Regions from separate parts of the Frigidibacter sp. MR17.14 genome, predicted to be linked through region 1. Evidence: riboswitches for the same ligand, from Rfam matches in the RefSeq annotation. Region 1 holds a riboswitch; the other holds the start of a gene.

The links. A riboswitch is a leader RNA that binds a small molecule or an ion and turns the genes downstream of it on or off. The one in region 1 is predicted to bind cobalamin.
Region 2: another riboswitch for cobalamin. It lies ahead of V8J36_RS20935 (ABC transporter substrate-binding protein); the one in region 1 lies ahead of V8J36_RS14740 (energy-coupling factor ABC transporter permease).

What each region holds. Positions count from the first base shown of each region.
Region 1 covers NZ_JBAWKD010000005.1:118,639-122,036, reverse strand. Annotated here, with positions in the region: gene cobF (precorrin-6A synthase (deacetylating)) at 1-687, opposite strand, end outside; gene V8J36_RS14740 (energy-coupling factor ABC transporter permease) at 769-1,446, opposite strand; cobalamin riboswitch at 1,479-1,704, opposite strand; gene cobA (uroporphyrinogen-III C-methyltransferase) at 1,725-2,465, opposite strand; gene V8J36_RS14730 (cobyrinate a,c-diamide synthase) at 2,462-3,398, opposite strand, start outside.
Region 2 covers NZ_JBAWKD010000016.1:9,410-12,807, forward strand. Annotated here, with positions in the region: gene V8J36_RS20930 (FecCD family ABC transporter permease) at 1-640, opposite strand, end outside; gene V8J36_RS20935 (ABC transporter substrate-binding protein) at 637-1,650, opposite strand; cobalamin riboswitch at 1,818-2,033, opposite strand; gene V8J36_RS20940 (LysR family transcriptional regulator) at 2,132-3,073, opposite strand; gene V8J36_RS20945 (TRAP transporter small permease) at 3,163-3,398, shown strand, end outside.

The sequences.
Region 1 (3,398 bases):
CGCGGCGCGTGTGTCCAGGATCCGGGCCGAGACCTCGGGCAGGGGGCCCGCGATCAGGATCTCTTCCGCCATCCCCGCATAGGCCGACCACCAGATCGTCACGCCTTCGGGCGCAATCGCTTCGAAAGCGCCGCCCGCATCCAGCATCACCACCACGGTGTCCGCGCTCACGGGCCAGCCCTCGTCGCGCAATCGCCGCCCGGTGGTGACCAAGAAGGGCTTTCCGACCTCGTTCAGCGGGATACGGTGCGCCGCGCACAGCGCCTGGATCGAGGTCACGCCGGGGATCACCTCGACCGACGCGGATCTCACCGCCGCAAGCCGTTCCGCGATCCGCAGGGTGGAATCGTAAAGCGACGGATCGCCCCAGACCATCAGCGCCACCTTCGCCGGGCCGGGGCCGATCGCCTCATCCCAGACCCGCGCGATGCGGTCGTGCCAGTCCGAGACGCGGGCCTCGTAGTCGGGGATCGCCGGATCGCGGACGGGCAGGGGGAAGGGGCGCAGCTTCGAGACGTCTCCCAGAACCTCGCCTGCGATGGCGCGGCGCAGATCGGCGAGGTCGGCCTTGTCCTCGCCCTTCTCGGGGATAAGCACGATGTCGGCCGCCCGCAGCGCCTCGGCCGCCTGGAAGGTCAGGTGCTTCGGATGCCCGGTGCCGATACCGACGAGCGAGAGCTGGATCATGGGGGCCTCCGGATGCGAACGGGCCCCGGGGATGATCCCGGGGCCCGCAAGAGTTAGACGGTTTCGCGCGCCGGCGGAAGATCAGGCGGCGTTGTGCAGCCGCGGCGTCACGATGCCTGACTTATCAAGTCCTTTCAATGACTTGGCAGCTGCCAGAACGGCGAGGTCAACGAGCGGCTCCAGCAGCACGACCGACATGTAGGCGACCCCGAAGGAGCCGATGGCGGCAAGGTTCGCGGCCTCGAAGCCGTGACCGTAAAGCGCCCAGAACCCGACCCAGGCGACGATGCCGCCCTGGTAGGCGGTAGAAAGCTTCAGCGCCTGCGCATAGCTCAGGTCCACATAGGCGGTGCCGGGCGCGATGATCCGCGCGGCCAGCATCCGCAGGCCGAAGAGCGGCACCAGCAGCGTGGTGACGTTCATGCCGTATTGCGGCAGGTCGGTCGGCACGAAGAACAGGCCCTGCAGCAGCAGGCCCAGCGCGAGGCCGATCGCGGCCGGGGCGGCGCCGAACAGCAGGAACAGGGTCGATCCGAGGATCAGGTGCACCTCGGAGACGCCCACCGGGTGATGCGGCAGCACCTGGAAGAAGGTGAAGACCGCGGCGGTCGAAAGCGCCGAGCGGGCGGCGAGCGAGGGGATGCCCTTCTCGACGGCGGCCTCGGCGGCCATCTTCAGGGTGGTGAGGCCCGCGGCGGCGGCGGTGCCAAGGCTCAGAAGCAGTTTGGCGCCGGTGACGACGCCGTGTTCGATATGCATGTCGGTCTCCTTGCCGTCACACCCGACGGCGGTTGAGGGTCTCCTCTAGGGCCGGTCTCCTGGCTCGCGGGTCGAGGGCGGGTCTGCGGCCTTCCCGGACCTTCGGTCCAGTGGCGCTCAGGGCAGGCCCGCCTCACCGCATACAGTCGCGGGGGCGGCCGGGGCTTCGGGCGCCGCGATTGGGTCCGCCCTTCCCCGTTCCCGATGAAGCCCGACGCCTGGGGCGTCTTCGCGGGCACCAAAGAGGTGTTCAGGTAAAGTCCTTGTGAGCCGCTCCGTCAAGCCTCGTCAGCGAGCGGACCGTAGAGGATCAGCGCGGGGCTGGTGCCCGGTGTCTCATGCGCGAGACGGGCGGCGAGGGTTGCGAGCGTCATCCGGCTCAGGCTCTGGTCCGGCTGGCTGACGGCTTCGGCGATCAGGGCGGGGGTGTCGGGCGAGAGGCCGCGGGTCATCAGCTCGGTTGCGAAGGTCGGGAAGGTGCGGCGGCCCATGAACACGACGGTCGTGGCCTCGGGGTCGGCGAGGGCGGGCCAGTTCATGTCCTCGGGCAGGCCGCCGGTCACGTCGGCGCCGGTGATGAACTGCACGCGCCGCGCGGTCAGCCGCCGGGTCAGCGGGATGCCGGCCGCGGCGGCCGCGGCGCAGGCCGAGGGCACGCCGGGCACGATTTCGAACCCGATTCCCGCGGCGCGCAGCGCGACGATTTCCTCTTCAAGCCGCCCGAACAGACCCGAATCCCCGGATTTCAGCCGCACGACGCGCAGGCCGCGCTGCGCATGTTCGACGATCAGCCGGTTGACATGATCCTGCTTGGCCGAGGGGCGGCCGGCGCGCTTGCCCACCGCCAGCAGTTCGGCCTCGGGACGGGCGTGGCTGAGCACGGGGCCCGAGGCGAGATCGTCGAACAGGATCACGTCGGCGACGTTCAGCCGGGCGACGGCTTTCAGGGTCATCAGCTCGGGATCGCCGGGACCGGCCGAGACGAAGGCCACGGTGCCGGGGGGGAAGGGCTCGGTCATGACGCCTCGGCTATCAGGTGGAAGAAGCTGCCGGTGGCGCGGCCGCCACCGGAAAAGGCCTTTGCAGAGCCTGTTTCAGGCACCAGCGCCCCGGTCGCATCGGTGACGCGGGCCAGGGGCGCGTCGGGCTGCGACAGGATCGTGGCATAGTGGAATTCGTGCCCGCGCGCGCGCGGTGGCAGGCCGGGGGCGGGGGTCTGCAGATCCGCGAGCCGGTAGCCGAGGTGCATCTTGCGCTTGGCGAAGCTGGTCTCCAGCCCCAGAAGCCCGGCCATCGCATGGCGGGTGCCGTCCTTGGCCACCAGCCCCGCGCCCATCGCCATGTAGCCCCCGCATTCGCCATGCACCGGCTTGGTCTCTGCGAAGCGGTTCAGAGCCCGTTTGAAGCCCTGCGCGGCGGCGAGCCGCGGGGCGTGCAGCTCGGGGTAGCCGCCGGGCAACCAGCAGGCGCCGGCGCTGGGGTCCGGCCCCTCGTCGGCCAGGGGCGAGAACGGCAGGATCGTCGCGCCGCCCGCGCGCCAGCCGGCGATCAGATGCGGATAGACGAAGCTGAAGGCCGCGTCGCGCGCCAGCGCGATCCGCTCGGCCGGCGGGGGCAGCGGGAGATGGCCCGCGGCGTGCAGTCGGCAGGGCAGGGCGGCGGCCCGGATCGCGTCCAGATCGCAATGTTGCGCGACCAGATCGGCCGCGGCCTCGAGGATCCGGTCGAGGTCGGCCTGTTCCTCGGCCTGCACGAGGCCAAGGTGGCGTTCGGGCATCTCGATCGCGGCCAGCCGGGGCAGGGCGCCCAGCACGGTCAGGCCGGCGGCCTCGATGCCCGCGCGCAGAAGCGCCTCGTGCCGGGGCGAGGCCACGCGGTTCAGGATCACGCCCGCGACGCGGATATCGTCCCGGAACCGGGCCAATCCCAGCGCCACGGCCCCCGCCGTCTGC
Region 2 (3,398 bases), on a different contig from region 1:
GCACCCCCGACAGGTTGCCCATCAGCCAGAAGAGGATCCCGCGGGCCTGCTCGGCATTGGCGGACCGTGCGATCAGGAAAGACGTCAGCGCATTGAAGAGCTGCGAGCCGGCGATGCCGGACAGGATGATCAGCCCCGCGCCCCGCGTCCCCACGCCGCCCCCCGCCGCACGCGCGAGGGCGGCGACGATGGCGAAGGCGGCGACCGCGCCCGCGAAGGCGCCAAGCGACATCGACACCGCCCCGGCGCCGATCCCGGCCACCGCGACCAGCACCGCGCCGGTCGAGGCCCCGGCAGAGATCCCCAGCAGGTAGGGGTCGGCCAGCGGGTTCCTGAGCAGCGCCTGCAGGATCACCCCGCAGACCGCGAGCCCCGCGCCGCAGCCCGCGGCGACCAGCGCCCGGGTCAGGCGATAGGCCCAGACGATCCCGTCATCGATCGGCGCGACGGGAAAGCCCGCGTCGAACAGCCGGTTGGCGAGCACCGCCAACACGGTGCCGGGCGGGATCCGGGTCTCGCCGATGCAGATGCCGCCGAGCACCGCCGCACCAAGGATCAGCGCGGCGCCCGCGAGGCGCCAGCCGAGGCAGCCGATCCGCCCGAGGCCGCGCATCGGCGAGGTGTCGGCGGCAAGGCTCATTGCGACAGTGCCTTCATGCCATCGGTCAGCGCCTCGAGCCCGTCGACGATCTGCAGGGCGGGATGCATCGCCTCGGCGTCGATGATCAGGATGCGGCCGTTGCGCACCGCCGTCATCTGGCTGGTGACAGGGTCGGACTTCAGGAAGGCGAGCTTCTTTTCGTAATCGTCGGCCGGGAAGCGGCGACGGTCCATCTTGGCGATGACCACGACCGAAGGATCGGCCTTGGCGATCGCCTCCCAGCCCACGGTCGGCCATTCCTCGTCGGATTGCACGACGTTGCGCAGGCCAAGCTGGCGCATCATCCAGGCCGGGATGCCGCGCTGTCCCGCGACATAGGGATCCAGATCCATGTCCGCGCTCGAGAACCAGACCACGGCAGAGGCATCCGGCAGCGACAGCGCCTTCGCGGTTTCGACCGCCTTCGCCTCGCGCGCCTTCAGCGCCGCGATCACCTCTGCTCCCTGGTCCTGACGGTCCATGATCGCGGCCATTTCCGCGATCGACTGGTAGAGCGTGGCGATGTCGAAATCGGCGGTGCGGGTGCCGTCCCCGCCCGAGAGGTTGTCCTTGCCGATGCAGTCGGGCGGCATGACATAGGCGGGGATCCCGAGGTCCGCGAACTGCTCGCGGGTGCCGACCGCACCCTGCGGACCGATCATCCATTCGTACATCGTCGGCACGAAGCCGGGCCGCTTGCCGACCACGGATTCGAAGCTTGGGGTGTTGTCGGCGATGCGTTCCACCTTCGCATCCGCCTCGGCAAAGGCGGGCATCACGCTGTTGAACCACAGCGAGGTGCCGGCCATCCGGTCCTCGACCCCCAGCGCGTAAAGCACCTCGGTGGCGGCCTGGCCCACGGTGACGACATTGTCGGGCCGGGCGGGGAAGGTGATCTTGTGACCGCAGTTGTCGAGGGTCAGCGGATAGACGGTCTGCTGGGCGGGTGCCGGGGTGGCGGCCAGCAGCGCAAGGCCGGCGAGGCCGGCGCGAAGCGACGGAAACTGCATCTGGATCTGTCCTGTGATCAGGGTCCGGGACCGCCGGGAAGGGGGGCAGAACCGCGCGCGCGCGGCCGGGCCGGGGCCCGGATCGAGACGGAGAGGGCTCGCGGGATCCCGGGACCACCGCGCATCATCGGCGCGCATCGCTGCTCCTTCCGGGACACCCCGCCCGGGTTGCTGAGGTTGCGATGGCAGGTCTCCTGACTCGCGGGTCGTGGCTTGCCCCGCCTTCCCGCAGCCCTGGGGGCTGCAGTGGCATCGGGGGTCGCTCGCCGCTCACAGTTGCGGGGGCAGTCGCGGGTTCGGCGCCTGATGGCTACACCTCACCGCGTTCCCTTTTCATCCGGGCAGGCTGGGCCGGCCCGGAAACCATCGCCACCGGGATGCCCGACACGCCCGGCCACGTCAAGCGCGGTGATGTCGCCGCGCCGAAACTCGATCGCAAAGCCAGGGCAGCCGTCCCGTCCCGGCCGCGGACCGGGGACGATCAACCGGTGCCGGCATGCGCGAACAGCAGTGATCTGAGCTCGTTCAGCAGGGGCGATGCCGCGCGACCGCGCAGGGTGACCAGCCCATAGGGTTCGAGCCCGCCCGCAAGCTCCACGGGCAGGATCTGAAGGATGCCGCTCGCGACGTAATGCGCCGCCACCATATGCGGCATCACCGCCAGCATCTGGCTGTTCTGCAGCAGCGTCGTCGCCATCAGCATCGAGCCGGTTTCGACGATCGACTCGGGTGCGGGGATGCGTTCGGCACGGAACGTCGCCTCGACCACCTGCCGCAGCGGGCTCGACATCGGCTGCATGATCCAGGCGCGACGGGCCAGATCGCGCAGCGTCAGGCGGCCTTCGGCGGCGACCGGGTTGTGCGCGCCGGCGACGATCGACAGGCCCTCGGGGCTGAGTTCCGCAAAATCGGTCAGCCGAGCAAGGCGCGCCCCCACCCGCCGGCCGATGACGACGTCGAGCCGCCCCTGTTCAAGCTGGGGCATCAGCATGTCGGAGGTGTCGATGGTGATGCTGATCTCGGCCCGGGGGTGGGCCTCTTTCATCCGGGCGACCGCCAGCGCGAGTGGGCCCGCGGCGGCCGCGGTGATCGAGCCGATGGCAAGGCGCCCCTCGGCGCCCGAGGCCAGCGCGGCCAGCGCCTCGCGCAGGTCGCCGAACCCCGACAGCAGCAGATGCGCCTGCCGGATCAGCACCTCGCCATAGATCGTCGGCGTCAGGCCGCGGCGGTTGCGCTCGAACAGCGGCAGACCCAGCGACTGTTCCATTTCGGTCAGCATCTTCGTCGCCGCGGGCTGACTGACGCCGAGCCTCTCAGCCGCCTTGCGCAGGCTTCCCAGATCCTGAAGCGCGACGGCCAGCGACAGCTGCCGCAAGCGCAGGCGGCCCAGCAGTTGGGCGGTCGAGGGCAGAGTGACTGACATAACCACAGGTTATCACAACATAGCCACATTACAATTGACGGATATACCAAATCGCGGCCTTCTCCGCTCAATCATCGGAGGAGGATGGGATGGAGGCTCTGGGAAGGCTCGCGCTTGGCGGGCTGCGGCTGTTCATCGTCGCGGCGCTGGCCGTGATGATCGGGCTCGTGTTCCTGAACGTCGTGCTGCGCTACGGCTTCAACTCGGGCGTCAGCGTGTCCGAAGAGCTGTCGCGGATGCTCTTCGTCTGGCTGATCTTCACGGGCGCGGTGGTGGCGATGTACGACCACAGCCACATCGGCGTAGACAGCCTGCTGCGCCGGAT